One region of the Bradyrhizobium zhanjiangense genome, then DNA from elsewhere that is predicted to be linked to it. Evidence: predicted binding sites of a transcription regulator. Region 1 holds the regulator's gene; each other region holds the start of a gene.
What was found. The regulator PhoB, encoded in region 1, activates phosphate uptake and scavenging genes when phosphate is short. The targets are predictions, from matches to a motif close to TGTCATNNANCTGTCAT.
Positions count from the first base shown of each region.

Region 2: a site for PhoB is predicted at 5,686-5,702, ahead of XH85_RS41235 (YdcH family protein). Genes of this name have one in related genera too.
Region 3: a site for PhoB is predicted at 7,342-7,358, ahead of XH85_RS31030 (Orn/Lys/Arg family decarboxylase). Genes of this name have one in related genera too.

Region 1 covers NZ_CP022221.1:9,153,242-9,163,370, reverse strand. The annotation lists gene XH85_RS43805 (putative bifunctional lysylphosphatidylglycerol flippase/synthetase) at 1-724, shown strand, start outside; gene XH85_RS43800 (ATP-binding protein) at 758-2,056, shown strand; gene pstS (phosphate ABC transporter substrate-binding protein PstS) at 2,201-3,214, shown strand; gene pstC (phosphate ABC transporter permease subunit PstC) at 3,386-4,375, shown strand; gene pstA (phosphate ABC transporter permease PstA) at 4,377-5,222, shown strand; gene pstB (phosphate ABC transporter ATP-binding protein PstB) at 5,219-6,037, shown strand; gene phoU (phosphate signaling complex protein PhoU) at 6,049-6,765, shown strand; gene phoB (phosphate regulon transcriptional regulator PhoB) at 6,780-7,487, shown strand; partial or broken gene XH85_RS43765 (IS630 family transposase) at 7,520-8,465, opposite strand; gene XH85_RS43760 (GcrA family cell cycle regulator) at 8,795-9,307, opposite strand; gene XH85_RS43755 (aspartate aminotransferase family protein) at 9,776-10,129, shown strand, end outside.
Region 2 covers NZ_CP022221.1:8,620,594-8,630,722, forward strand. The annotation lists gene XH85_RS41220 (glycerol-3-phosphate dehydrogenase) at 1-1,285, opposite strand, end outside; gene XH85_RS41225 (sensor domain-containing protein) at 1,322-4,009, opposite strand; gene XH85_RS41230 (NAD(P)/FAD-dependent oxidoreductase) at 4,212-5,315, shown strand; gene XH85_RS41235 (YdcH family protein) at 5,420-5,599, opposite strand; gene XH85_RS41240 (YdcH family protein) at 5,928-6,134, shown strand; gene XH85_RS41245 (hypothetical protein) at 6,286-6,504, shown strand; gene XH85_RS41250 (hypothetical protein) at 6,526-6,777, shown strand; gene XH85_RS41255 (GGDEF domain-containing protein) at 6,780-7,487, opposite strand; gene purE (5-(carboxyamino)imidazole ribonucleotide mutase) at 7,629-8,117, shown strand; gene XH85_RS41265 (5-(carboxyamino)imidazole ribonucleotide synthase) at 8,114-9,220, shown strand; gene aqpZ (aquaporin Z) at 9,357-10,079, opposite strand.
Region 3 covers NZ_CP022221.1:6,440,130-6,450,258, forward strand. The annotation lists gene XH85_RS31000 (flavin-containing monooxygenase) at 1-1,305, shown strand, start outside; gene ald (alanine dehydrogenase) at 1,498-2,613, opposite strand; gene XH85_RS31010 (Lrp/AsnC family transcriptional regulator) at 2,758-3,237, shown strand; gene XH85_RS31015 ((2Fe-2S)-binding protein) at 3,380-3,871, shown strand; gene XH85_RS31020 (FAD binding domain-containing protein) at 3,868-4,884, shown strand; gene XH85_RS31025 (xanthine dehydrogenase family protein molybdopterin-binding subunit) at 4,892-7,096, shown strand; gene XH85_RS31030 (Orn/Lys/Arg family decarboxylase) at 7,403-9,760, shown strand; gene XH85_RS31035 (GNAT family N-acetyltransferase) at 9,767-10,129, shown strand, end outside.

The DNA of each region.
Region 1 (10,129 bases):
CGCCAGCGTCTTCACCGGCGGCGCGGTGCGCTACCGCATCTATTCGGCCTATGGGCTGAACGCGATCGACGTCGCAAAAATCTGTTTTCTCGCCGGCCTGACCTTCTGGCTCGGCAATGCCGCCGTGCTCGGCCTCGGCATCTCCTACCATCCGGAGGCCGCCGCCGCGATTGACCAGCTGCCGCCCTGGCTGAACCGGGCGCTGGCGATGATGATCATCGTGGGGCTGGTCGCCTATGTGGTGTGGGTCTGGACCCAGCCGCGGGTGGTCGGCCGCGGGCCCTGGACCGTGGTGCTGCCGGGCGGCCCGCTGACGCTGCTCCAGATCGCGATCGGCATCGTCGATCTCGGTTTCTGTGCGCTCGCGATGTACGTGCTGGTCCCGGACGAGCCCAATCTCGGCTTCGTCGTGGTCGCGGTGATTTTCGTCTCGGCGACACTGCTCGGCTTTGCCAGCCATTCGCCGGGAGGCCTTGGCGTGTTCGACGCCGCCATGCTGGTCGGCCTCTGGCAGATGGACCGCGAGGAGCTCTTGGGCGGGATGCTGCTGTTCCGCGTCCTCTATTATCTGTCCCCCTTCGTTCTATCTGTAATCTTGCTGACGTTTCGCGAAGTTATCATCGGCGCACGTTCGAAGCGCTTGCAGCAGGCGGCGCTCAAGCTCGATCCCGGCCCCGCGCGTGAGGCCGCTTATGTGAGAGAGCGCAGCGACAGCGGCGCCTGAGCGGCGCAAGCCTTTAAGGAGAAGCCCTCCCCGATGGCGATCGACGCCCCATCTTCTCCCAACACCCAGCCCTGGTCCGATCGGCTGCGGCACTCGACCATCATCCTGATCGCGGCGGCGCTGGCGCTGTCAGTGGTGGTCTCGCTCGGCGAATTGTCGGCGCTGCACGCCGCGATCGTGTTCCTCTGCATCGCAGCCGCGGCGCTGATCCCTTGGCGCCTGCACGATCCCACAGCCTCGCGCGACGACGTCAGGCGCATCAACCCGGTCGAGAGCGCAGCGGTGGCCGCCGTCGTCGCCGGCATGCCGGATCCTGCGGTGCTGCTCGACCGCGCCGGCCGCGTCATCCATCTCAATGCCGCCGCCGCCCAGCTTGCGCCGGCGCTGCGCAGGAACGAGCTCGCCCAATTCGCGCTGCGCTCGCCGGAGATCATCACGGCGTTGCGCGAGGCGATCGCGACCACCGAGCCGCGCCGCGCGACCTATCTCGACCATGTACCGGTCGATCGCTGGATGGAGCTCATGATCACGCCGGTGCCGGTGCCGACCACCTTCGGCGGCGCCGACAAATGCATGCTGATGACCTTCCACGACCAGACGCCGCTGCGGCGGGTCGAGGAGATGCGGGCCGACTTCGTCGCCAATGCCAGCCACGAGCTGCGCACCCCGCTCGCCGCGCTGTCGGGCTTCATCGACACGCTCCAGGGCCAGGCCAAGGACGATCCAAAGGCGCGCGAGCGTTTCCTCGGCATCATGCACAATCAGGCCACCCGCATGGCGCGCCTGATCGACGATCTGCTGTCGCTGTCGCGGGTCGAGCTGTCGGCCCATGTCCGCCCCGACACGCTGGTCGACCTCTTGCCTATCATCCTCCAGGTCGCCGACGGGCTCGAGCCGCTGGCGCGGGAACGCCAGGTCGATGTCGAGACCCATCTGCCGGAAGCCCCCGTGATGATCGCGGGCGACCGCGAGGAGCTGCTTCGCCTGTTCGAGAACCTGATCGAGAACGCGCTCAAATACGGCGCCTCGGGCGGACGCGTCATCGTGTCGCTGACGTCAAGCGCGGCCACTGATGGATCTCAGGAAATCCGGGCCATGGTCCGGGATTTCGGTCCGGGCATCGCACCGGAGCACCTGCCCCGGCTGACCGAGCGCTTCTACCGGGTCGACGTCGGCGACAGCCGCTCGCAGGGTGGAACCGGGCTCGGATTATCGCTGGTGAAACATATTCTTAACCGTCATCGCGGCCGGCTCCTGATCGAAAGCGTACCCAAACAGGGCGCCACTTTTACCGCTTGTTTTCCCCAGGCCAGGCCTCCGGCATCGACGTGAAAATCAAGCGATTCCAAGCGCTTGAGGGTGTCATCCAGCTGTCACGAAACCTTCGTAAAAGCACAGCCGACCGCTCCTAAAGGGGCGGCGCGGGGAGCGCGATCGGGCGCGGATGGCGCTTCGCTCCCCTGTATGGAGACCAGCATGAATTTCCTCAAAACTATCGTCGCTGCCGGCTTGGTCGCCGCATCGACGACGGCGGCGTTTGCAGCCGACATCACGGGTGCCGGTGCGACATTCCCGTTCCCGATCTATTCGAAGTGGGCTGACGCCTACAAGAAGGAAACCGGCAACGGTCTGAACTACCAGTCGATCGGCTCGGGCGGCGGCATCAAGCAGATCCAGGCCAAGACCGTGACCTTCGGCGCCAGCGACGCGCCGCTCAAGGCCGAGCAGCTCGAGAAGGACGGCCTCGTCCAGTGGCCGATGGTGATGGGCGCCATCGTCCCCGTCGTCAACCTCGAGGGCGTGAAGCCCGGCGAACTGGTGTTCGATGGCGAGACGCTGGCCAACATCTATCTCGGCAAGATCACCAAGTGGGACGACGCCGCGATCAAGAAGCTCAATCCGAACGTGAAGCTGCCCGCGGAGGCGATCACCGTGGTCCGCCGTTCGGACGGTTCGGGCACCACCTTCAACTTCACCAACTACCTCTCCAAGGCCAGCGCGGACTGGAAGAGCAAGGTCGGTGAGGGCACCGCGGTCGAGTGGCCGGTCGGCGTCGGCGCCAAGGGCAACGAAGGCGTGTCGGGCAACATCAGCCAGACCAAGAACTCGATCGGCTATGTCGAGTACGCCTATGCCAAGCAGAACAAGCTGACCTACACCGGTCTCGTCAACAAGGCCGGCAAGCCGGTGCAGCCGACCGTCGAGGCCTTCCAGGCCGCCGCCTCCAACGCCGATTGGGCCAAGGCTCCCGGCTATTACGTTATCCTGACCGACCAGCCCGGCGACAAGTCCTGGCCGATCACGGCGGCGACCTTCATCCTGATGCACAAGTCTGCGACGGACAAGGCTGCCTCCCAGGAAGCCATCAAGTTCTTCCGCTGGGCGTTCAAGAACGGCGGCAAGGCGGCTGAAGAGCTCGACTACATCCCGATGCCGGACAGCGTCGTCCAGCTGATCGAGAAGACCTGGGCTGCCGAGATCAAGAGCTGAAGCGAATGGCCCGGACGCGCTGCAGCGTGAAACGCTGCTGCGCAGCGCCGGGACCGACAAGAACCGGGCCCCGGATCAGCGTCGCGCCGCTTCGCTGCTCGCGCCGCATCCGGGGCACAAGTCCGGCAACAAGCATATATAGAACGGGTACAGGGGATCGGCGTGGCAGAGATGGCTGTTCAGAGCGATGTAATCGACGACGCCGGACCGTACGACCGCGCCAAGGCCTTGAGCGCGTTCAAGCTCGGCGACGTCACCTTCTACTGGATCACGCGGCTTTCCGCGATCTCGGTGCTGCTGATCCTCGGCGGCATCATCATTTCGCTGATCGTCGGCGCCTTCCCGGCGATCAAGGAATACGGCCTGTCGTTCCTGTGGACGCAGCGCTGGGCGCCCTCGGCCGATCCGCCCGTGCTCGGCGCGCTCGGGCCGATGTACGGCACGCTCGTCACCTCCTTCATCGCGATGCTGATCGCCATTCCGGTCGGTCTCGGCATTGCGATCTTCCTCACCGAGCTCTGCCCGCAATGGCTGCGCCGCCCGATCGGCATGGCGATCGAGCTGCTCGCCGGCATTCCCTCGATCATCTACGGCATGTGGGGCTTCTTCGTGCTGGGCCCGTTCCTGGCCAACACCTTCCAGCCCTTCATGATCAGGGTCTTCGACGGCGTTCCGGTGCTGGGGGCGATCTTCGCAGGTCCCCCGTCCTATCTCAGCCTGTTCAACGCTGCGCTGATCCTCGCCATCATGGTGCTGCCCTTCATCACCTCGATCTCGGTCGACGTGTTCAAGACGGTGCCGCCGGTGCTGAAAGAGGCCGCCTACGGCGTCGGCTGCACCACTTGGGAAGTCGTCCGCAGCGTGGTGATCCCCTACACCCGGGTCGGCATCATCGGCGGCGTCATGCTGGCGCTAGGCCGTGCGCTCGGCGAGACCATGGCGGTGACTTTCATCATCGGCAACTCGTTCCGGATCTCCTCGTCGATCTTCGCGCCGGGCACCACGATCTCGGCGGCGATCGCCTCCGAGTTCGCCGAGAGTGACGGCCTGCACCAGTCCGGCCTGATCCTGCTCGGCCTGCTCCTGTTCGTGCTGACCTTCTTCGTGCTCGCGGCCGCGCGGCTGATGCTGCTGCGCCTGGAACAGAAGGCGGGGAAGTGACATGAACCCGATTTACGCACGCCGCCGCCGCACCGACGTCGTCATCCGCGGGCTCTGCATCGCCGCCGCCGTCTTCGGCGTCACCTGGCTCGCACTGATCCTGATCACGCTGCTCTACAACGGCCTTAGCGGCCTGAACCTCCAGGTCTTCACTGAGAACACGCCGCCGCCCGGCGCGTCCGAAGGCGGCCTGCTCAACGCCATCGTCGGCTCGCTGATCATGACCGTGCTCGGCGTCGGCATCGGCGCGCCGCTCGGCCTGTTCGCCGGCACCTATCTCGCCGAATACGGCCGCAACGACAAGCTGACTTCGGTGATCCGCTTCATCAACGACATCCTGTTGTCGGCGCCCTCGATCATCATCGGCCTGTTCATCTACGGCGCCGTTGTGGTGCCGATGCGCGGCTTCTCGGCGATCGCCGGTAGCCTCGCGCTCGCCGTGATCGTCATCCCGGTGGTGCTGCGCACCACCGAGGACATGCTGCTTCTGGTGCCGAACGCGCTGCGCGAGGCGGCCTCCGCGCTCGGCCTGCCGCGCTCACTGGTGATCAAGCGCATCGCCTACCGCGCCGCGCGCTCCGGCCTCATCACCGGCGTGCTGCTCGCCACCGCCCGCGTCGCGGGCGAGACCGCGCCGCTGCTGTTCACCGCGCTGTCGAACCAGTTCTTCAGCCTCGGCCTGAACAAGACGATGGCCAACCTGCCCGTGACCATCAACAATTTCGTGCAGAGCCCCTACGCCTATTGGAAGCAGCTCGCCTGGAGCGGCGCACTGCTGATCACGCTCACCGTGCTTGCCCTGAACATTGGCGCCCGCATCCTCGGCGCCGAGAGGACCGCAAAATGACCGACCTGTCCGTATCCGTGAGTTCCAACGGTCACCTGGCCTCGCATCCGCTGCCGGAAGCGCCCGCCAAGGTGATGGTGCGCAACCTCAACTTCTATTACGGCGAGCATCACGCGCTGAAGAACATCAACCTGACGCTCGGCACCAACCGCGTCACGGCCTTCATCGGCCCGTCGGGCTGCGGCAAGTCGACCCTGCTGCGCATCTTCAACCGGATGTACGACCTCTATCCGGGCCAGCGCGTGACCGGTCAGCTGATGCTCGACCAGACCAACATCCTCGATCCCAAGCTCGACCTCAATCTGCTGCGCGCCCGCGTCGGCATGGTGTTCCAGAAGCCGACACCGTTCCCGATGACGATCTACGAGAACATCGCCTTCGGCATCCGCCTCTACGAGAAGATCTCGAAGTCCGAGATGGACGACCGGGTCGAGAAGGCGCTGCGCGGCGGCGCGCTGTGGAACGAGGTCAAGGACAAGCTCAACGCCTCGGGCCTGTCGCTCTCCGGCGGCCAGCAGCAGCGCCTCTGCATCGCCCGCACGGTCGCGGTGCGGCCTGAAGTGATCTTGTTCGACGAGCCCTGCTCGGCGCTCGATCCGATCTCGACCGCCAAGGTCGAGGAGCTGATCCAGGAACTGTCCGAGAACTACACGATCGCGATCGTCACCCACAACATGCAGCAGGCGGCGCGCGTCTCCGACAAGACCGCCTTCATGTATCTCGGCGAACTGATCGAGTTCGACGACACCAGCAAGATCTTCACGTCGCCGAGCGACCGGCGTACGCAGGATTACATCACCGGCCGGTTCGGCTGAGGAGACGGGAAATGGGTACTGAACATACCGCAAAGGCCTTCGACACCGACCTCCAGGAGCTCACCCGCCTGGTCGCCGAGATGGGCGGCATCGCCGAGCGCATGATCGTCGATTCCGTCGACGCGCTGATCCGCCGCGACGTCGCGCTCGGCCAGCGCGTCGTCACCACCGACGCCGAGCTCGACGCGCTGCAGAAACGCATCGAGGAGCGCGCCGTGCTCACCATCGCCCGCCGCCAGCCGATGGCGGTGGATCTGCGCGAGATCGTCGGCGCCATGCGCGTCGCCACCGATCTCGAGCGCATCGGCGACCTCGCCAAGAACATGGGCAAGCGCGTTGCGGCGCTGGAGACGGACTTCCATCCGCTAAAACTGTTCCGCGGCCTGGAGCACATGACCGACCTCGTGCAGCAGCAGGTCAAGTCGGTGCTGGACGCCTATGCCGCGCATGATCTGCCGGCGGCAATGGCGGTGTGGAAGGGCGACGAGGAAGTCGACGCCATCTGCACCTCGCTGTTCCGCGAGCTCCTCACCTACATGATGGAGGATCCGCGCAACATCTCGTTCTGCATCCATCTGATGTTCTGCGCCAAGAACATCGAGCGGATCGGTGACCACGCCACCAACATCGCCGAAACAGTGTTCTACATGATCGAGGGTCAGGCGATCACCGACAAGCGGCCGAAGGGCGACATGACGACCTTCGCCACGACGGTACCGAATACCTAGGGAGCGACGACAACATGGGCGCACGCATCATGGTGGTTGAGGACGAGGAAGCTCTCACCGAGCTTCTCCGTTACAACCTCGAAGGCGACGGCTATGACGTGGAGACGGTGATGCGCGGCGACGACGCCGACACCCGCCTCAAGGAACACATCCCCGATCTGATCGTGCTCGACTGGATGCTGCCGGGACTATCAGGCATCGAGCTGTGCCGGCGGCTGCGCACCCGTCCCGAGACCAAGCAACTCCCGATCATCATGCTCACCGCGCGCGGCGAGGAGAGCGAGCGGGTGCGGGGTCTTGCGACCGGCGCCGACGACTACATCGTCAAGCCGTTCTCGGTGCCGGAGCTGCTCGCGCGCGTGAAGGGGCTCTTGCGACGGGCAAGCCCGGAGCGGCTCGCCACCGTGCTCGCCTATGGCGACATCGAGCTCGATCGCGACAAGCGCCGCGTGGCGCGCTCTGGCCGGCCGATCGATCTCGGCCCGACCGAATATCGCCTGCTGGAGTTCTTCCTGGAGCATCCCGGCCGCGTGTTCTCGCGCGAGCAGCTGCTCGACAGCGTCTGGGGCCGCGACATCTATATCGACGAGCGCACCGTCGACGTCCATATCGGCCGCCTGCGCAAGCTGCTCAATCTCGGCCGCGAGCAGGACCCGATCCGCACCGTCCGCGGCGCCGGCTATGCGCTGGATGATCGGTTTGCAAAGGCGGAGCAGACGTAAGTTAGGCGGTGTTGCTTTAGAGCATCCGCCGATCATGTTGCAGCGTATCCTGCGGCGATGAAGTAGTTGCGGCATTCCATTGATGTGAAGCGATCAATGATGCGACCAATCGCGCTCCAGAGGCCGTCGACGGTTCGTTCTGCGGCCTGACGCAAGAGTGCCTTGAGCTTGGCGAAGGCATTCTCGATCGGATTGAAGTCGGGGCTGTAGGGAGGCAGGTAGAGCAGGCTTGCACCCGCAGCTTCGATCATCTGGCGGATCCTTGGTCCCTTGTGGCTGGACAGGTTGTCCATGACGACGATGGCGCCTGGCGGAAGGTCGGGGATGAGAACCTTCTCGACATAGACTTCGAAGGCGTCGCGATTGATCGGTCCGTCGAGGACCCAGGGGGCGATGATGCCGCTGGAGGTGATTCCGGCCACGAAGGTCGTGGTCTTCCAATGGCCGTGGGGATCCCGACCTTCAGCCGCTCTCCACGCGGACAGCGGCCGTAGCGGCGGGCCATATTGGTCGAAGCCCAGGTCTCATCGATGAAGACGAGGCGCTTGGGATCAAGCGCAGGCTGGCCCTCGAGCCAATCCTGGCGCCGCTTTACGACGTCCGGCCGGTCCTGCTCGCTGGCGTGTGCGGTCTTTTTTTGCGCGTGATGCCGTGCCGCATCAGGAAGCGACGGAGTGTGCCTTCGCCGAACACCAGCCCCTTTTGGGCCAGGCTCCGGCGCAGCTCCTCGATCGAGACATCCGGCGTCGCCTTCAGCATCGCAAGGATCGTCTCCTTGTGCGCCTCGATGCGGCCGGACCTGCGGTCTCCACCGAGCGCCTTCGGGCGTGCATCACCCTGCTGGCGCTCGCGCATTCCCCACCGGCTCACGCTTGCCGCGCTCACCCCAAACCGTTCACCTGCCTCGCGGTGCGATGCCCCCGCCTTCACCGCGGCCAGAACCCTAACTCGAAGATCCAGCGAAAGAGCCTTCGACATGCCCGCCGGCCTCCAGCCCCGGCAGGCAGTTTGAATCACCTCACAGCTGATTTGGGAATCCCTTTCGATTCATTCAGCTCGGCGGATGCTCTAGCAGGCGGCTGCCACACTCTCACTGTCGTCCCGGACAAGCGTAAGCGCAGATCCGGGACCCATAGCCACAGGGAGTGATTGTTGCGCTAAAAAGGTAACTCCGAGTCCCCGTAGCCACAGCTTGCGGTGGCTGTGGGTCCCGGATCTACGCGCGCTTGAGGCGCGCTTGTCCGGGACGACATCGGATTTGTAGAGCCGCGATCGCACGACGGCTCATTTCTGGTCTCAGAACAAACTCACCGCGTGCTCGGCTTGGCCGGCGCCCGCCGCCGATCCGCGGCCGGCTGATACGCCACGCGCGAGTGCTGGGCACAGTAGGGCAGGCCGGACAGCGCCCTGCCGCCGCAGAAGAAGAAATCCGGGCTCGATGGATCGCCGACCGGCCAGTGGCAGGTTGCCTCGTTCAATTCCAGCAGCGACAGCCGCTGGCTCATTGGCACCACGTTGTCGTAGGTGACCGGTTCGGCCTCCACCTCGACCTCGAAGGCCTGCGCCAGCGCGGTGTTGCCGCGCGAGATCGGCCGGGTCACCCGCATCATGTGCTGTGCTGGGCGCGCCTTGCGCGGCCGCGGCGCGGCCGAAGATGGGCTCTTGGCGCGGCCCGACAGGCCGAGCCTGTGCACTTTGCCGATCACGGCATTGCGGGTCACATTGCCGAGCTCGGCCGCGATCTGGCTGGCCGAAAGTCCGGCCTCCCAGAGCTTTTTCAGCTGCTCGACGCGATCGTCGGACCAGGTCAAAACCGTCATTGCACCCTTTCCCTCGCTGCGCGCCACCATCCTGGGGCCTCACAGCGAATGCCTAAGCCTTGAAAAACCCGTGCCGCCAGAATCCCTTAAGGCTCGCCGGGCGCGCTACTGACGCCCGAACGTTTACGCCGGTACATGAGGACTTAGAGGATCAGAACCGCTGCACGAGATGTCGTATCTGACAGGCCAAACGCTACAATATGGCGTGACTCCCGCGCAAGAGTCCGCCGACTCGCTTCCACATGTTCCGTGGTGAAAACCCCGCAAAATCGGCACCGCAAGACTACGGATTCAGCGTTTCGCGAGGCTTTCCAGGCGGCATTGACACCGGTCTTGCCAGGCATAAGATAGTGGCGCGTGCCGCCCTTAAAAGGCGGCACGTTTCGTTTTCCGGACCGATCAATGGTGCGCTGCGCAAGGCACGCCAGGCAGGTCTCAACATTCAAATGCAACATCCAAGTGATGGTCATGACCAACAGCGCCGCGCCGCATCTGCTTCCCGTTTTCGCCAGGGCCGACCTTGGTTTCGAGCGCGGCGAAGGCTGTTGGCTGATCGCGACCAATGGCGATCGCTATCTCGATTTCACGTCGGGCGTTGCGGTGAACGCGCTCGGCCATGCTCATCCCGCGCTGGTCAAGGCATTGCAGGAGCAGGCGACCAAGCTCTGGCACATGTCGAACCTGTTCCAAAGCCCGGACGGTGAGAAACTGGCGGCGCGCCTGTGCAGCGAAAGCTTCGCCGACTTCGTGTTCTTCTGCAATTCCGGCGCTGAAGCGCTGGAATGCGTGATCAAGGTCGTGCGGCGCTATCACGCCGCAAAG
Region 2 (10,129 bases), 530 kb from region 1:
CATGGGTCTTCGCCTCGCCGAGCACCGCGGGCAGGCGCGAGCCATAGGCCGCGACCAGGCGTTGGGCCTGCGGCTCCGAAAGAAAGCGCCAGCGGTCACGTGCGAGATCGACCTCGGTGTCAAAACGATCCCAGGCAAAATCTCCACCCGGTAGCGCCACGCCAGCGGTCCAGCGCGGCGACATCGGATAGAACGGCGTCAGCTTCGTTATCGCTCGCTCCGCGCGCAGGCGCGACGTCGTGACGTCGCCGCCGAACATGGTGATCAGCGGCGCCTCGCGCCGGCGCACGTGGAACAGGGTCGTGCCATCGCGCTGCCGCACCGACGCCAGCGTCAGGTTGACGCCGGAGACCGTCCGGACCACGTCGATCGGGGTCACGTGCTCGCGGAAATAGCGGCTGGCCGCCTCGCAGAGGTAGCTGATGTCGGCTCCCGGCATCGCCACGATCGCGGGATCGCCGGTGAACTCATGCGTCACCGTGCCGATCAGGGTGAAGTCGCGCTCGAAGGGCTGGGCAAAGATCAGTCGTCCATCGTTGTTCTGGAAAACGTAGACGTTATCGGAATAGAACAGCCGCGGCACGATGATCTGGCTCATCTGCGTGGCGGCCATGGCGGGCTGCGGCTGCCGCAGCACCGTCTCCGCGACCATCGGCGTCCAGGCGCCGGTGGCGTTGGCCAGGGCCCGTGCCGTGATCGTGCGGCGGTGGCCACGATCGACCACCGCAAGCCGCCAGGTGTCGGTTCGGTCGGCGCGGACACAGCGCGCCCCGGTCCGGATCACCGCACCACGTTCGGCGGCATCGAGCGCCGTGAGCACCACCAAGCGGGAATCATCGACGACGCAGTCCGAATATTCGAACGCCGTGCCGAACGGACGCTTCAGCGCGTTGCCGACCGGATGATGCGTGATGTCGAGGGTCGTCGCGACAGGCAGCCCATTCCGGCTGGAGAGGCTGTCATAAAGCAACAGGCCGGCACGCAGCAGCCATGGCGGGCGTTCCTCGGAATGGGCGGGGATGACGAAGTGCATCGGCCGGACCAGATGCGGCGCGATCCTGAGCCAGGTCCGGCGCTCTGCCAGCGCCCGCCGCACCCGCCAGAACCCGCGCCGCTCCAGAACCGACAGATCGCCATGAATGAGCCGCGGGGTCGCCGATGACGCGCCGGCGCCGAGATCGCCCTGCTCGAACAGGATGACCCGCAGGCCACGGCCAGCCGCATCGCGCGCGAGGCTGACACCGTTCAGGCCGCCGCCGATGATCGCAAGGTCGTAATCCGCCATGAGGCCGTCGAGAAGGAGCGAAGCGCCCCATCATCATTAGCCGGTCTTGAGCGCAAGCTCCATGACCTCAGCACGGCCGACGAGGCCTGCATATTTCCCGATCGGCAAGGGCTTGCCGAGCAGATAGCCCTGCACGCCATCGCAGCCCTCTTTGGCAAGGAAGGCGAGCTGGTCGAGTGTCTCGACGCCCTCGGCGATAATCGACATTTCGAGGCCGTGGCCGAGATCGATCACGGCGCGCACGATCGCCGCCGATTGCGGGTTGCGGCCGAGATTGATGATGAAGGCGCGGTCGATCTTGATCTTGTCGAAGGGGAATGCCTGGAGATAGCTCAGCGAGGAGTAGCCGCTGCCGAAATCGTCCATCGAGATGCGCACGCCGAGCGACTTCAGCCGGCGCAAGAGCGCAAGGCCGCGGTCGAAATCCTCTATCAGCACGCCTTCGGTGATCTCGAGCTCGAGCCGGCCGGGTGCAAGGCCGGTCTCGATCAGGATCGAATGGACGAGGCCGACCACGTCACCGTGCATGAACTGCGCCGGCGACAGATTGACCGCGACCTGGAGCGGTTTTGGCCAGGACGCCGCCTCGCGGCAGGCCTCGCGCAGGATCCACTCGCCCATCTCGACGATCAGGCCGCTCTCTTCCGCGATCGGGATGAAATCGGCAGGCGAGACTTGGCCACGCACCGGATGCTGCCAGCGCGCCAATGCTTCGAAGCCGATGATCTCGCTATCGGCGACGCTGTGGCCGGCGGCGCCTTGCGGCTGGAACGCGAGCGAGAGCTCGCCATTCTTGATCGCCATCGAGAGGTCCTGGTGCAGCACGCGGCGGTCGCGGATCTGCTGGTCCATCTCGGGCTGGTAGAGGCTGATCGTGCCGCGCGACTTCTGCTTGGCGCGGAACAGCGCCGCGCCGGCATTGGCAAGCAGCGAGGCGCCATCAGCGCCATTGTGCGGGAAGATCGACATGCCGGTGGTGATGCCGGCGCGGACCGGACGGCCGTCGATCTGGAATTCCTTCGCGACGGCCTCGGCGATTTGCTGCGCCAGCGCCAGACCGGCCTCTGGCTGCTTGCCATCGAGGATGAGGCCGAACTCGTCGCCGGACAGGCGCGCCACCACGCCGCCGCGCGCCGAATCCTGGAGCCGCTGGGCCACCTCGATCAGGAGCTTGTCACCGAGCGCATGGCCGAAGACATCGTTGACCTCCTTGAGGCCGTCGAGGTCGACGCAGAGGACGGCGAATTCCTCACCGGTGCCTTCGCAAGCCTCGATCATCTGGGTCAGCGCCTGGAGGAAGGCGGCGCGGTTCGGCAGATCGGTGAGGCCGTCGTGATAGGCCATGTGCGCCATGCGCGATTCGGTCTGCCGGCGATCGGTGACGTCCTCGTGGGTCTTGATCAGATATTGCGGCTCGCCGGCATCGCTCAGCACGGTGGCGCGGCGGGTCAGGAACAGCCGCAGGCCGTCCTTGGTGGAGATCGGATGCTCCTCGGTGATCATCCCGCGCTTCTTGATGGCGGCCTCGTCGCGCGCGATGATCAGCTTGGCTTCCTTGGGATTGAAGATATCGGCGGCGGTCAGGCCCGTGGCTTCCTCGCGCCTGCGGTTGAGAATCGTCTCGGCGCTGCGGTTGGCGAGCAGATAGCGGCCATCCTTGACCTGCTCGACGATCAGCGCCACCGGGATGTTGTCGACCACGAGCTCGAGGAACTTCTTGGTGCTCTCCAGCTCCTGCGACAGTGAGCGGCGGTCGGTGATGTCCTCGAAGACCAGCAGCAAGAATCCGGGCCGATTGCTGTCATTGCGGACCGCGATCCGGATCGAGGCGACCATGCGCCGCTCCCCGCCACGCTCGACCTCGAATTCGTTGCGGAACTGGCCGTCCGGCGAATTGAGCGCCGCCCGGTCAGCCGCCTCGATGCTGGCCGCTGACGCTGGCGCAAACAGCTCGCGCGCATTCTTGCCGACGACGTGATCCCGCGAGAAGCCCCAGAAGCGCTCATAGGCGGTGTTCGCAAAGATGTAGCAGCCGTCCTCGATGTTCTTCGCGGCAACACAGGCCGGCACGTTGTCCAGCACCGTTTCCAGGAACTGCTTGGTGGAGGCGAGCTGCTGCGACAGCCTGCGCTGTTCGCTGACGTCGAGATGCGTCGCCACCGAGCCGCCGTTCGGCAGCACGTGAAATTTCACCAGGATGGCCCGTCCATCCGGCAATTCGGTGATCAAACCGTTGCTGCTTGCCGCCTTCTCGTAGAACTCGTCGTCGGAGGCGCCGCCGAGCACCCCGCGCTTGCGTCGCAGCGCGAGGAGTTCGTAGCCATTCATGTTGGCCCGGACATCCGACCGCGTCAGGCCATAGATATCGAGATAGCGGTCGTTGCAGAAGATGACGCGCCGCTGCGCGTCCGTCATCACCACGCCCTGGTTGAGATTGTTCATGGCGGAGGAGACGAAGGCATTGCGCCGCAGCTGCAAGCGCCTGGTCCGGCGCAGCGAGGAATGGATCCACAGCGCGATCGCGGCGAGGAACGAGCAGACGACGATGCCCGCGATCAGGACTTCCCAGATCACGCTGGGATCGAGCTTGGCGAGATCACCTGGAGCGGTGAAGCTGTCCGACAGCGCAAAGGCGCGCGCGGGCGCGACCGCGCCGGCCAGGCACAGGACGGCCTGCACAGCGATCGGAAGCGTGCTGCCCACGTGCCAGTTCTTCTCAGCCATCAGCCACCCGCGATTTCAACGTCGGATTGTCTGGCTTCACGGGTTTGGATCGGGTAAACGCCTGTACGTGCAACGGAAAAATTTGACGCGAAATACGGCAATTGCCCTGACATGATAAATGCTTCCTTAACGGAGAACGGCCGCGCGCCCTCGATTCCAGAGCCGCTGCCACCGGCGCTTCCAGCGGACGTCCTGCACGACCATGGATAAAGTCGATTGCGTCGTCATCGGAGCCGGCGTGGTCGGGCTCGCGGTGGCTCGGCGGCTCGCGCAGGCCGGGCGCGAGGTCATCGTGCTCGAGGAAGCCGAGGCCATCGGCACTATCACCTCCTCACGCAACAGCGAGGTGATCCATGCCGGCATCTACTACCGCGCCGGCAGCTGGATGGCGCGCATGTGCGTCGGCGGCAAGCACGCGCTTTACCGCTACTGCGCCGAGCGCGGCATCCCGCACAAAAATTGCGGCAAGCTGATCGTCGCGACCAGCGCGAAAGAGACGGAGAAGCTGCAATCGATCAAGGCACATGCCGAGGCCAACGGCGTGATCGACATGCAGCTGCTTTCGGGCGAGGCCACACGCGCGCTGGAGCCGGCGCTCGCCTGTGACGCCGCGCTGCTGTCGCCGTCGACCGGCATCATCGACAGCCACGCCTACATGCTCTCGCTGCGCGGCGAAGCCGAGGAGGCTGGCGCCGCCTTCGCGTTCCACACGCCACTGGTCCGTGCCAAGGCAACCGCCGGCGGCATCGAGATCGAGGCTGGCGGCGAGGCGCCGATGACGCTGCAATGCGATCTGCTCGTCAATGCTGCGGGGCTCTCGGCAACGACGGTGGCGCGCAACATCGACGGCATGCCGCTGGACCGGATTCCGCCGGCCTATCTTGCCAAGGGAAATTACTTCAGCTGCAATGCAAGGGCGCCGTTCTCGCACCTGATCTACCCGGTGCCCGAGCCCGGCGGGTTAGGGGTGCACCTGACGCTGGACATGGCAGGGCAGGCCCGCTTCGGCCCTGACGTCGAGTGGATCGAGACGATCAATTACGAGGTCGATCCGTCACGCGCGGAGCGCTTCTATCCCGCGATCCGCAAATACTGGCCGACGCTGCCCGACGGGGCGTTGATGCCGAGCTATTCAGGCATTCGCCCGAAGATCGTGCCGCCGGCGGTGGCCACGCAGGATTTTCTGATGCAGGGCCCGCGCGAGCACGGCGTCGCAGGCTTGATCAACCTGTTCGGCATCGAATCGCCGGGACTGACGTCGTCGCTTGCGATCGCCGATCATGTCGCCGAACTCGCAGACATCTAGGCGCCGCGCAAATTTGCACGACGCACATCGCAGCAGGGGTGAGCGCAAAGGCACTCATCCCCGCTTGAAAGGGTACGATCAACTCTACGCTGTTACGGGGGTCACTAGTGGAGCGTGTCGCCTTGCTTCAGACGCTCGATCTGGTCCTTGACCATCAACTTCCGGCGCTTCAACTCAACAATTTGCAGGTCGTCTGTTGAAAGGTGCACGAGAGCTTCGTGCAATTCGTTTTCGAGAAGTTTGTGCTTCCGTTCCAATTCAACAAGATGTGCCTGAATTGTCATTCGAAACCTCCTCGGTAGGGTTGAACCTCAGGATTCGATCCGGACGAGAGACTGTACATCACCGATTCGTTCTGTCGATGGGTATCCGTCGTCGCGGCGTCATTTTTGAAAATTCATATGTAACGAAGCGTGAGTAAGGAACCACGCGAGAAAAATCCATGATATCAATGCGCCTGCGCGGCGGCGCAGCGACTCGCAGAAATATGTTGCGGGAGATCGGCGGGCAATGGCCGCAGATCGCTTGCGGTCACGCCGCGCAAGGACGATAATTTCCACAGGGCATCCACAGCCCAGATCTCACGCCTATCGGTTTTCGGCCACCGCAGACATGACCAATGAAAACGAGCGTGAGCTCGAAGTCGAGCTCACCCGGTTGCAGCAGGAACACCGAGATCTCGATGCGGCGATCGATGCACTGCATCAATCGCCCGCGCCCGACCTGTTGCGGTTACAGCGGTTGAAGAAGCGTAAGCTCTTGTTACGCGATCGCATCGCGTTCATCGAAGACCAGATTACGCCCGACATCATCGCCTGAGCCCTCCGCCGATCGTTCGCGGCGGCTCGCCGTATCCGAATCCGCTTGACTCAAAAAGAACAAAATAGGAACATTCGCGACGCCCGGCTCCAGACAGGCCAAGGGAAGATGCCAAGGGAAAACGCCAAGGAAAGACAGAAGGACAACGCAGATGTCGGCAATCGCCCTTCTCGACAACAGCCACTATGAACAAGCCTGCGATCAGGCGATCGCGATGTGCGACGGCAATCTGCGCAGCACCATCAAGGCGCTGATCATGGCTAATGAATATCTGGAAGCCGAGCTGGCGGAATTACAGGCGGCGATTTCCGCCGGCTGCATTCCGGAGACCTCGCCCAACGAGATGCGGAGCAAGAGCAGCGCCGCCTGAGTTCAACATCGGAGCAACGCCATGTCGGATGTGACCTACTACGTTGCAATGCCCTTCCTGATCGATGCTGACGGATCGCCCGTCGCTGGCGCCGCAGAGGAGTGCCAGAGTTCGGCGGCCGCGTTGCGGCGCGCCGAAATCTTGTCGCGCGGTGCCGGTCACATCGGCGCGATCGCGTTCAGCCGCAGCGGCGATCCCATGACCGGCGAATTCGGCGACGCCACACTGCTGCGCAAGTTCGGCAATGTGCCGCAAGATCTCGCCACGCTGTAGGATCAGCTGCTGGCGAGCCTGATCCGTGGCTCGTGACGCCGGTGCGCCTTGCGCACATACATGGCGGCATCGGCTTCCTCGAGGGCGCGGCCTGCGTCGGACTGCGCCCCCAGCAGCGCGACGCCGGCGGAGGCGCCCGCAGCCACGTGCCGGCCCTGAAACGTGAAAGACAATTCGTCGATCGACTGCTCGAGGATGGCGGCCTTCGCCTTGGCGTCGGTCTCGCTGAGATTCCACAGCAGCAGCGCGAACTCGTCGCCGCCAAGACGACCGACCACATCCGAGGCGCGGACCTGCCGCGTCAGGGTCGCGGCAATCGCCTTCAGCACCTCGTCGCCGGCGGCGTGTCCGAAGGAATCGTTGATCGGCTTCAGCCGATCGACGTCGAGCACGATCAGCGCACCGCTGGCGCGGTAGCGCTTCATGTAGGCAATGGCACGGTTGAGCTCGCGCTCGAAACCGCGCCGGTTCGGAATCTCGAGCAGGAAATCGGTGTCAGCGGCCGCCTCGAGCTCCGCGACCCGCCGCTCCGCCGCCTTGAGCTTGCTCCGCAAGCCGCGGATGGTCGCCTTGATGGTTTCCGTGGCATCGGCCGGCGTTTCGCGCCGCGCCGGCCTGGCCGGACGCTTGGCAGCGGCTTTGGAGCGGCTGGCGCTGGTCTTTCGGCCCGTTTTGGCCTTCGCAGCACTCGCCCTTTTTGGTTTCTTCATGGGCATCCTGCTCAATGAAGGCTTGCGGGGATTCACCAAGACAGGATAGTGCATTCCCTTCTCCTTGCCACCGCCTTGCGAGCCGCCGGCCGGAACCTTTAATCTGGCCTATCTTTCTGTTTTCCGGGCACATTTGACGTCATGACCGCGCCGATCGCCATCATCATGGGAAGCCAGTCGGACTGGGACACGATGCGGCATGCCGCCGATACGCTTGCCGCGCTCGGCGTCGCCGCCGACACCCGCATCGTTTCGGCACACCGCACCCCCGATCGGCTGTTCGCTTTCGCCAGGGGCGCCAAGGCGGCGGGTTACAAGGTCATCATTGCCGGCGCCGGCGGCGCCGCGCACCTGCCGGGCATGGCGGCGTCGCTGACGGAACTGCCGGTGTTCGGTGTCCCCATCGAATCGAAGACGCTCAAAGGCCTCGATTCGCTGTATTCGATCGTTCAGATGCCCGCCGGCATCCCGGTCGGCACCCTCGCCATCGGCAAGGCCGGCGCGATCAATGCGGCGCTACTGGCGGCTTCCGTGCTGGCGCTGTCCGACCCCGCCCTATCCGGTCGCCTTGCCGCCTGGCGCAAAGCGCAGACCGAGGCGGTTGCCGAGCGTCCGGAGGACAAGGCGTGACCGACGCCAGGCAGGTGAAGCTGAAGCCCGGTGACACCATCGGAATTCTCGGCGGCGGACAACTGGGCCGGATGCTGGCCATGGCTGCGGCGCGGCTCGGGCTGCGCTGCCAGATGTTCTCGCCCGATCCGGATTCGCCGGCCTTCGACGTGGTCCTAAATGCGACCTGCGCCGAATATGCCGATGTCGAGGCGCTCGAGCTGTTCGCCAACGACGTCGACGTCATCACCTACGAATTCGAGAACGTGCCGGCGGCCGCGGCGATGGTGCTGGATGCGCGCCGCCCGGTGCTGCCCAACCGCAAGATCCTCGAGACCACCCAGGACCGGCTGGCCGAGAAGGATTTCGTGACGCGGCTCGGCATCGGCACCGCCGCCTATGCCGACGTGACCTCCGTTTCCTCGCTGCGCGAGGCGATCGCGCGAATCGGTCTTCCGGCCGTACTGAAGACCCGCCGCTTCGGTTATGACGGCAAGGGCCAGGCCATCATCCGCAAGGGCGACGACATCGCCAAGGTGTGGACCAGTCTCGCCACCAAATCGGCGATCCTGGAGGCCTTCGTGCCGTTCGAGCGCGAGATCTCCGTGATCGCCGCGCGCTCGGCCGCGGGTCAGGTCGAGTGTTTCGACGTCACCGAGAACGAGCACCGCGACCACATTCTGAAGATATCGCGCGCGCCCGCGCCGATCCCGGATTCTCTCGCCGAGGAAGCGCGCAGCGTCGCCGGCAAGATCGCGACCGCGCTCGACTATGTCGGCGTGCTCGCCGTCGAGATGTTCGTGCTCGCCAATGGCACCGGACCGAAGGTGCTGGTCAACGAGATCGCTCCGCGCGTGCACAATTCCGGACACTGGACGCTTGACGGTGCATCCATCTCGCAATTCGAGCAGCACATCCGCGCCATCGCCGGCTGGCCGCTCGGCAAGCCCGTGCGCCACGGCGAAGTCGTCACCATGACCAATCTGATCGGCGACGAGATCAAGGACTACGACAAGTGGCTGACCGTTCCCGGCGCCACGGTGCACATCTACGGCAAAGGCACGCCGCGCCCCGGCCGCAAGATGGGACACATCACCGAAGTCAGGCCGACGAAAGGCAAGTGAGGGGACCACAGCAACCGCTGCGATGCCCTTAAAGCGCAATAAGATCAGGATGAATCGTCATCGCGCTTTAGGTTATTGTTTGAGCATGATCTTCCCGGAAAACCGCTGCACACTTTTCCGGATCATGCTCTAGCGATTACGCGGTCTTCACGCCTGCGACGATGCCTGTGGGCTCCTCGCTGAGCCAGCGGTAGATCACCCCGCCCAGCGCGCCGCCGATCAATGGCGCGACCCAGAACAGCCAGAGCTGCGACAGCGCCCAGCCGCCGACGAACAGCGCGGGACCGGTGCTGCGCGCCGGGTTCACCGAGGTGTTGGTGACGGGGATGCTGACGAGATGGATCATCACCAGCGCGAGCCCGATCGCGAGCGGCGCGAAGCCCGCGGGCGCACGGCCATGGGTGGCGCCCATGATGATGAACAGGAACATCATGGTCATCACCACCTCGGTGAGGAAGCACACGATCATGCTGTACTGGCCGGGCGAATGCGCGTCATAGCCGTTGGACGCGAAGCCCTTGGTGACGTCGAATCCGGGCGCCCCGCTCGCGATGACATAGAGCAGCCACGCGGCAACGATCGCGCCCGCCACCTGGGCGATCACATAGGGCAGGATCTGGCCGGCCGGGAAGCGCCCGCCGGCGGCAAGGCCGACCGTGACGGCCGGATTGAGATGGCAACCCGAGATGTGGCCGATCGCATAGGCCATGGTGACGACGCTGAGCCCGAACGCCAGGGACACACCGACGAGACCGATGCCGACCTGGGGAAAGCCGGCGGCAATGACCGCGCTGCCGCAGCCTGCGAATGTGAGCCAGAAGGTGCCGATGGCTTCCGCGGCGTATTTTTTCATATCCATGTGTGGACCCCCGATTTCAAGTTTCCGGAGCAAAGCTCCGGAAACGGCCC
Region 3 (10,129 bases), 2.7 Mb from region 1:
AACGCATGGACGCGCTATTTCTGCCCGCGTGAGGAGCTGCTCGGCTATCTGCTGAAGGTCGCGGACGAATACGGCATCCGCAAGCATCTGCGCGTCAACACCGAGCTGACCTCATCACGCTGGGATGAAGGAAGGCAACGCTGGATTTCGACACTCAAGACGAAGGATGGCGAGGAGACTTTCGAATCCACCACGCTGGTCTCGGCCATCGGCCAGCTCAACGATCCCTCGCGCGCCCGCTTCAAGGGCGAGGAGAACTTCAAGGGCACGATCCTGCACTCGGCACTATGGTCCGACGATATCGATCTCGACGGCAAGCATGTCGCCGTGATCGGCACCGGCGCGACATCGATGCAGCTCGTGCCGTCAATCGCCAGCCGTGTGGCCTCCGTCACCGTCTACCAGCGCAGCGCGCAATGGGCGCGGCCGGTGAAGGGCTATGCCGATCCGATCAGCGAGAGCGCACGCTGGCTGCTCGCGCACCTGCCGTTCTATGTGCAGTGGTACCGCTTCAATATGTTCTGGCGCTATGGCGACGGTCTCTTACCCTTCCTGCGCAAGGACCCGGCCTGGCCGCATCCGGAGCGCGCCGTCAACAAAGGCAATGACCGGCACCGCCAGGAGCTGACCGACTTCATCCTGTCGGAACTACAGGGCCGGCCCGACCTGATCGAAAAATGCGTGCCGACCTATCCGCCCTACGGCAAGCGCATCCTGCTCGACAACAACTGGTTCAAGACTTTGACGCGCTCCAACGTGGAACTCGTCACGGACACCATCGACCATTTCGACCAGATCGGCATCGTCACCGCCGATGGCAAGCACCGTCCCGCCGACATCATTGTCGTTGCGACAGGCTTCAAGGTCACGGAGATGGCGGCGCGCCTCAACATCAGCGGCCGCGCCGGCAAGGATTTACGTGAAGCCTGGGCCAACGACAATCCGACCGCGTTCCTCGGCCTCACCGTGCCGGGCTTCCCGAATTTCTTCTGCATGCTCGGGCCGAACTCCGGCCCCGCCCACGGCGGCAGCGTCATCTTCCAGTCGGAATGCCAGAGCCGCTACATCTCGGCGTGTCTGGTCGACATGATCGAGCACGACGTCGCCGCCATCGACGTCCGCCAGGACGTGCTCGACGACTACGTCCGCAAGGTCGACGTCGAGCACGAGGCGATGATCTGGACCCATCCGGGCATGAGCACTTATTACCGCAATGCGAGCGGCCGCGTGTTTTCGGCGATGCCGTGGCGGTTCGTGGACTACTGGCGCATGACCCACGATCCGGATTTGGGCCAGTACAGTTGACGAGGGTGTGACTCTTCTGCCAACGCGGATCGGCTGTAGGGTCAGCGCACCCTCTCACCAATCGTCATTGCGAGCGCAGCGAAGCAATCCAGAGTCTTTCCGAGGCGGGATTCTGGATTGCTTCGCGCAGCCTGTCGTCGGGCCGCGCTTCGCGCGGACCCGTTGGCTCGCAATGACGGGGGTTGCGGCTGCTCAGGCCGCCAGCCCGCTCTCCACCGGCGCGAATTCCAAACCTAAGCTTTCCGCCACCGCCTTGTTGGTAATTCGGCCGCGATGCACGTTGAGCCCGTTGCGCAAGTGCGGATTCTCTAGCACCGCGGCAAAGCCCTTGTTCGCGAGCATCAATCCGAACGGCAATGTCGCGTTGTTCAGCGCCTGGCTCGAGGTCACCGGCACCGCGCCCGGCATGTTGGCGACGCAGTAATGCACGACGCCGTCGACCTCATAGGTCGGCTCGGTGTGGGTGGTCGGATGCGAGGTCTCGAAACAGCCACCCTGGTCGATCGCGACGTCGACCAGCACCGCGCCCGGCCGCATCGATGTCAGCATCGCGCGCGTGACAAGCTTCGGTGCGCTGGCGCCCGGCACCAGCACCGCGCCGATCACGACGTCGGCAGCGAACACCTCCTCCTCGACCGACTCGATGGTGGAGAAGCGGGTGCGCACGCGGCCGATAAAGAGATCATCCAGCTGACGCAACCGCGGAATCGAGCGATCGATCACCGTGACTTCGGCGCCAAGCCCTGCGGCCATCCGTGCCGCCTGCGTTCCCACCACGCCGCCGCCGAGCACGACGACCCGCGCCGGCTGCACGCCCGGCACGCCGCCGAGCAGCAGCCCGCGGCCGCCGGCCGACCGCCTGAGCGCGGCGCCGGCGGCCTCGATGGCGAGGCGGCCGGCGACTTCGCTCATCGGCGCGAGCAGCGGGAGGTGACCGTTCGCGTCCGTGACGGTCTCATAGGCGATTGCAGTGCAGCCGGAGGCAAGCAAGCCCTTGGCCTGCTCCGGGTCCGGCGCAAGATGGAGATAAGTGAACAGGATCTGGCCTTCGCGGAGCTGGGCCCATTCGCTTTTCTGCGGCTCCTTCACCTTCACGATCATGTCGGATTTGGCGAAGATTTCGCGGGCGCTTTCGGCGATTGCGGCCCCTGCCCGCCGATACACGTCGTCGGAGGCGCCGATGCCGCTGCCAGCGCCGGTCTCGACCGTCACCTGGTGGCCGGCCGCGACATACTCACGGACCGCGCCTGGGGTGAGCCCGACGCGATATTCCTGCACCTTGATCTCCTTGGGAACACCGACGCGCATCTTTGAACCCCTCCTCCAAAGCATTGATTCCGTTCATCATCGTAGCGATGGCGGCGGTTTGGTTTCGTGCAAATATCCGCTAGGTTCGCGCCTGGCGCGCCGGTTTCGGGCGCGGAAATGTCCTTTCACGCTGGAAACAAAACCTTGGCCCTCGACCGGAAAGACCTCGCCATCCTCGCGGAACTCACAACCAATGCGCGGGCCAGCCACACCGAGCTTGCCAACAAGATCGGCTTGTCGAGCACAGCGATGGCGCGGCGGCAGAAGGCGCTGGAGGACGATGGCTACATCCAGGCCTATCAAGCCACGCTCGATCTGGCGCAGTTTGGCCTCACGACAACAGTGCTGGTCCGGATCGCGCTGGAGAGCCAGAGCGACGACGCGCTGAAGGCGTTCGAGGCGGAGGTGGTGAAGTGCCCCTCCGTCGTGCGCTGCTTCCTGATGTCGGGCACAGACGACTACATCCTGATCGTGCTGGCCCGCGACATCCAGGATTTCGAGCGCATCCACCGTACCGAGCTGTCGCGCCTGCCGCGCGTCGCACGGGTGCAATCAAGCTTCGCGCTGCGCGAGATCGTCAACCGCGCCGTGCCGACCGTGGTGTTCGGCGAGGCGAAGCGCTGACCGCTGCGCCGCGGGCGCACCCAATTCCCGTCAAGGAACCAAGCGGCCGCTTGTCCGTTGCACGCCATTGGCCAGCGGAAGCGACGTGCCCCCGCGTCAGCACGGCTGACGTCTCGGCTCGATCGCCTGCAGGGAGCAGGACATGGGCGATGTCACGCATGAAATTCCCGAACGCACTCCGATTCATCTCATCGTCAATGGTGTAAGTCGCACCCTCGATCTTCTGCCCTGGACCACGCTGCTGGACGCTTTGCGTGATCATCTTGCGCTCACGGGTACGAAGAAAGGCTGCGATCACGGCCAATGCGGCGCCTGCACCGTGCTCGTCGACGGTCGGCGCGTTAATTCGTGCCTGACGCTCGCCATCATGAAGGATGGCGCCGAGATCACCACGATCGAAGGCTTGGCCAAGAATGGCGCGCTGCATCCCCTGCAACAGGCCTTCATAGATCACGACGCATTCCAATGCGGCTATTGCACGCCAGGACAGATCTGCTCGGCAGCCGGCCTCATGGCCGAAGGCCACGCCAGGGACGCCGACGAGATCCGTGAACTGATGAGCGGAAATCTCTGCCGCTGCGGCGCCTATCCCAACATCGTGGCTGCGATCGAGCAGGCAATGGGCCGATCATGAACAACTTCCAGTATTCCCGCGCAACCGATGTCGCCGACGCCATTCGCCTGCTGGCCGCCGATCCGAGCGCGAAGCTGATTGCCGGCGGCACCAACCTGATCGACCTGATGAAGCAGAATGTCGAGCGGCCCTCCCGGCTGATCGACATTTCCCGCCTGCCGCTCCGCGACATCGAGGAAACGCCCGACGGTGGGCTGCGCATCGGCGCATTGGTGCCGAATTCGGATCTCGCCTACCATCCGTTGATCGAGCAACGCTATCCCCTGCTCGCCAGCGCCATCCTGGCCGGCGCCTCCGCGCAATTGCGCAACATGGCCTCGGTCGGCGGCAATCTGATGCAGCGAACGCGCTGCGCCTACTTCTATGACATGGCGACGCCTTGCAACAAGCGAAGCCCCGGCTCCGGCTGCTCGGCACTCGATGGCCTCAACCGCAACCACGCAATCCTCGGCATCAGCACGTCCTGCATCGCGACCAATCCATCCGACATGAGCGTGGCGCTGGCCGCGCTCGGCGCGCTCGTGCACATCGCAGGCCCCACCGGTCAGCGCACCATCGCGCTGACGGATTTCCATCGGCTTCCGGACGACAAGCCTCATGTCGATACCAATCTCGGCAGCGGCGAGATCATCACCGCAATCGAGCTGCCGCCGCGCGGCTTTGCCCAGAACTACAGCTATCTGAAGATCCGCGACCGGCTGTCCTACGCCTTTGCGTTGGTCTCGGTCGCGGCCGCGCTCGAACTGGAAGGAAACGCAATCAGCGAAGCGCGCCTGGCGCTCGGCGGCGTGGCCCACAAGCCCTGGCGAAGCCTCGAGGCCGAAGCGGCTCTGCGCGGCCAGGCGGCAACGCCGGACCATTTTGGGCACGCCGCAGATCTGTTGCTGCAGGGAGCAACCGCTCGCTCACATAACGGCTTCAAGATCGAGCTCGCGCGCCGAGCCGTCGTGCGTACGCTGATGCAGGCCGCAAGCGCCACACCGCAATCACAAGCTCACAAGAAGATCGCGTGAGGGCCCGATGAACGCCTATGTCGGAACACCAACCTCCCGCGTCGATGGCCGGGCCAAGGTCACCGGCGCCGCCAAATATGCCGGCGAATTCGCAGCAGACCATCTCCTGCATGGCTTCGTCGTCGAGGCCACCATTCCGCGCGGGCGCATCGCTCGGCTTGACCCCAGCGCGGCGCTGAAGGTGAAGGGCGTGGTCGACGTGCTCACCCATGCTCATCGCCCGCCCCTCGCCGACAAGGACGAAGCCTGGAAGGACGAGGTGGCACCGGAGAAGGGCTCGCCCTTCCGGCCGCTCTATGACGACAGGATCAAGTTCAACGGCCAGCCGATCGCGCTGGTCGTGGCGGAGGATTGGGAAACCGCCAAATTCGCCGCAACCCGCGTTCGCGTTGAATACAAGCAGGAGGCGTTTGCGACCGATCTCGAATCCGAACGCGGCAAGGCTGCCAAAGTGGATCAGCCGCACAAGCCACGCGGTGACGCGGCAGCAGCGCTGACGCGGGCGGCCGTCCATCACGAGGCGGACTATGTCATTCCGAGCGAGCATCACAACCCAATGGAGCTGTATGCGACGACGGCCATCTGGGACGGCAACGGCAGGCTTACAGTTTATGACAAGACCCAAGGCGTCCAGAACGTCCAGAAGTTTCTCTGCAGCGTTTTCGGAAAGAAGCCGGACGACATCCGCGTGCTCTCGCCCTATGTCGGCGGTGCCTTCGGCTCCGGTCTGCGGCCGCAATACCAGGTGGTCTTGGCAACGCTTGGCGCGCTTGCACTGAAACGATCTGTCCGTGTCGTCCTGACACGGCAGCAGATGTACGGCTTGGGCTACCGTCCCATGACCATCGAGCACGTTGCGCTCGGCGCAAAGCCTGACGGCACGCTCGATGCCGTCACCCACGAAGCCATTGCCGTCACCTCGCGGTTTGAGGATTTCTCGCGCAACGATACCGGCTGGGGGGAGCAGCTCTACAAGAGCCACAACAGCCGCCTCTCCCATAAGCTCGTCAACCTCGACGTCGCCACCCCCTGCGACATGCGCGCGCCGGGCGCGGCATCAGGCGTCTGCGCGCTCGAATGCGCCATGGACGAATTGGCCGTCGCGCTCAAGCTCGACCCGATCGAGCTGCGGCTGAAGTGCTACTCGGATCTCGACCAGAGCGGGGATCTGCCCTACACCAGCAAGCAGTTGCGCGCATGCTACGCCAGGGGTGCAGAAGCCTTCGGCTGGGCCCGGCGCAATCCCGCGCCGCGCTCCATGCGCGACGGCAACGACCTTGTCGGCTGGGGCATGGCGACAGGCGTCTGGGAGGCGCTGCAGATGCCGGTCGCCGTCCGCATCGTTCTGACGTCGAACGGCCATGCCGAGGTCTCCTGTGCCGCATCTGATATCGGCACCGGCACCTACACCATCGTGTCGCAAGTAGCGGCCGATGCGCTCGGCCTGCCGATCGAGAACATCAGCGTCAAGCTCGCGGACTCGACCCTGCCGCAGGCGCCGGTGGAAGGCGGCTCGTGGATGGCCGCCTCGAGCGCGCACGCCGTGTTAGGAGCGGCCGAGGAGATTCGCCGGGAGCTCGCGCGTCACGCCAAGGCGATGCCTGCCTCGCCACTCGGCGGCGTCGATGCGCCGGACCTCATTCTCGTCGACGGAACTATCGCCAAGGCCGGCGACAGGAGCCGCGCCATCTCGATCGCTGATGCAATGCACCATGGCAAGCTCGAGCGGATCGAGAAGCAGAAGCTCAACGAGTTCGCCGAGGACAAGTCGCATGCCCGCAACACGCATTCGGCGGTTTTCGCCGAGGTGAAGATCGACGAGCAGCTCGGCGTCATCCGCGTCGCGCGGGTCGTGAGCGCGGTCGCCGCCGGGCGCATCCTGAACACCAAGACGGGCCGCAGCCAGATCATGGGCGGCGTGGTCTGGGGAATCGGAATGGCGCTGCACGAGGAGACGGTGATGGATCACCGCTTCGGCCGCATCATGAACGCGAATATCGCCGAGTACCACATTCCCGTGAATGCCGACATTCACGACATCGACGTCATTTTCGTCGACGAGCCCGACGACCGGATCAACAGGCTCGGCGTCAAGGGCCTCGGCGAGATCGGCATCGTCGGCGTGCCTGCGGCGATTGCGAACGCCGTCTATCATGCCACCGGCAAGCGCATCCGGCGCTTCCCGATCACGCTGGACAAGCTGATCGACTGAGCGGGCGCGTCGTCGTGCTGTTTGCGACGAGTATCTCCACACGAGCCCGAATAGATGATCGTCACCCTGAGGTGCCGATATGCGGTGCGGACGCACCGCATATCGGCCTCGAAGGGCGACAACAGCCCAGCCGCTGCATCCCGGCCGTTCATCCTTCGAGGCTTCCCGATGGGACGCTCCGCGCCCCATCACTCGCGCCTCAGGATGACGGATCGAGTTTAGGCGCCGCAGGCCGGTCTCGCTCCTGTCATCCAGCTGTCATCGAATGTGCCGAGAGCTGTATCTCTCGCACATTCGGGACCCGACATGGACTATTTCAAGCGCTTCAACTTCCTGTTCGCCGCACCTGTATTCGACGCCGACGATCTCGAAGGCGTCCGTTTCAATCAGATCATAGAGGAGATCCAGCGCTCCGGCTTCGAGGTGGTCCGAGCCCGCAAGCTGGAGGATGCCGAGATGGCGGTGCAGACCGATGCCGCGATCGGCTGCATGGTGGTGGACTGGGGCAAGAAGGGCCTCGAGGGCAGGACCTCGGCGCTGATCAATCTGATGCGGCGCCGGGGCCTCGATTTCCCCATCATCCTCTTGATCCGTCGCAAGCGGTTCGAGGATTTGCCGGTCGAAGTGCTCGATTTCATCGACGGTTATGTCTTCCTGTCGGAGGAGACGCCGACCTTCATCGCCAAGAACCTGATCAGCCGGCTGAAGCAATATGCCGAGACGCTGAAGACGCCGTTCTTCGGTGCGCTGGTCGACTATGCCGAGGAAGGCAACCAGCTCTGGACCTGTCCGGGGCACAATGGCGGTGTGTTCTACAACCGCAGCCCGATCGGGCGCGTCTTCGTCGAGCATCTCGGCGAGTCCGTGTTCCGCGACGACCTCGACAATTCCGTGCTCGATCTCGGCGACCTCCTCACCCATGAAGGGCCCGCGCTGAAGGCGCAGAAGGAAGCCGCCCAGATCTTCGGCGCGGAGAAGACTTATTTCGTGCTCAACGGCACCTCGACCTCGAACAAGGTCGCGCTCGGCGCGCTCGTCACTGACGGCGACCTCGTGCTGTTCGATCGCAACAACCACAAGGCCGCCCATCACGGCGCACTGATGATCAATGGCGGTGTCCCGGTCTACGTGCCGACCATCCGCAACGCCTGGGGCCTGATCGGACCGATGCGCTGGGACATGCTCGATGAGAAGGCCTTGCGCGAGACGATCCGCAATCACCCGCTGGTCACCGACAAGGACGCCTGGCGCAAGGAGCGGCCGTTCCGCGTCGCCGTGGTCGAGCAGTGCACCTATGACGGCTCGATCCACAGCGCCGACATGATCCTGAAACGGATCGGCCATCTCTGCGAGTACATCCTGTTCGACGAGGCCTGGGCCGGCTTCATGAAATTCCACCCGCTCTATGCAGGCCGCTTCGCCATGGGCCTGGCCAACCTTCCGCCCGAGGCGCCCGGCATCATCGCGACGCAGTCGACCCACAAGCAGCTCGCAAGCTTTTCGCAGGCATCCCAAATCCACATCAAGGACCGCCATATCCGCGGCCAGAAGCGGCGCGTCGAGCACCGCCGCTTCAACGAGAGCTTCATGCAGCACGCGTCCACGTCACCGTTCTATCCGCTGTTCGCCTCGCTCGACGTCGGCGCACAGATGATGAAGGGCCGCTCCGGCGAAGTGCTGTGGGACGACACGATCCGCCTCGGCATCGAGCTGCGCAAGAAGATCCGCGCGATGCGCCGGGAGTTCGAGGAGAAGGAGCAGAATCCGGACCGACGCTGGTTCTTCGAGCCGTTCGTCCCGGATCGCGTCGCCATTCCCGATGTCAGCCGCCCTGGCGCTGCGCACAACGTCGCGTGGGAAACGCTCTCGACCGACGAGCTCGCCACCAATCCCGCGCTGTGGCAGCTCTCCCCCGACAGCACCTGGCATGGTTTCCCCGGCCTCACCGAAGGCTTTGCCATGACCGACCCGAACAAGCTGACGCTGCTGACGCCTGGTTTCGACCGCAGCACCGGCGCCTATGCCGAGCACGGCATCCCCGCACCGGTCGTCGCGCAATATCTGCGCGAGAACCGCATCGTCCCCGAGAAGAACGACCTCAACTCCCTGCTCTTCCTGCTCACGCCCGGCGTCGAGGCCAGCAAGGCCGGCACGTTGATCTCCGGCCTCGTCGCGTTCAAGAAGCTGCACGACGACAACGCGCTTCTGGCCGACGTCATCCCCGAGTTCAACCAGCGGCGGCAGGCGCGCTATGCCGGCGTGCGACTGCGCGACCTCTGTGGCGAGATGCACCGCTTCTTCCGCGCCGCCGATGTCAGCGCGCTCCAGGCGCGGCAGTTCATGCCCGAGCACATGCCTGAGATAGCGATGCCGCCCCGCGAAGCCGCGCGCTATCTGTTCCGCAACGACGTCGATTATCTGCCGATCGAAGCGATCGCGGGCCGCATCGCCACCACGCCCTTCGTGGTCTATCCGCCCGGCATCGCCACCATCGTTCCGGGCGAAAGGCTTACGGAACGAGCCAAGCCCATGATCGACTATCTCAGGATGTTCGAGACCTGCTTCAACACGTTCCCAGGATTCGATGTCGAAATCCAAGGCGTCTACAAGGAGATCGATGCGAACGGCCGCATCGGGCTCTATACTTATGTCGTTGCCGAGTAGGTGCCGATGAACGAAACAGCGATCGCGCACACAGGTGACGAACAGGTCCGGATCCGCGCCTCACGCGAAAGCGATGTCGAGGCGATGCTGGCGATCTACCGCGATCACGTCCGCAATGGCGTGCCGCGCGATGTCGAGGGAACCGGCGCGCCCGAGCCGGACGATCTGCGCGACCGACGCAAGAACCTGAAGCAGACCCGCCTGCCGCATCTGGTCGCGACCTCTCGCGGCGAAGTGGTCGGCTATGCCTATGCCGTGCTGTTCCGCAAACGGCCGGCCTATCGCTACACCGCCAAGCATTCCATCTACGTCCACCACAGGCATCTCGCCCGCGGGATCGGACGGCTGCTGCTCCAGGAACTGATCGAT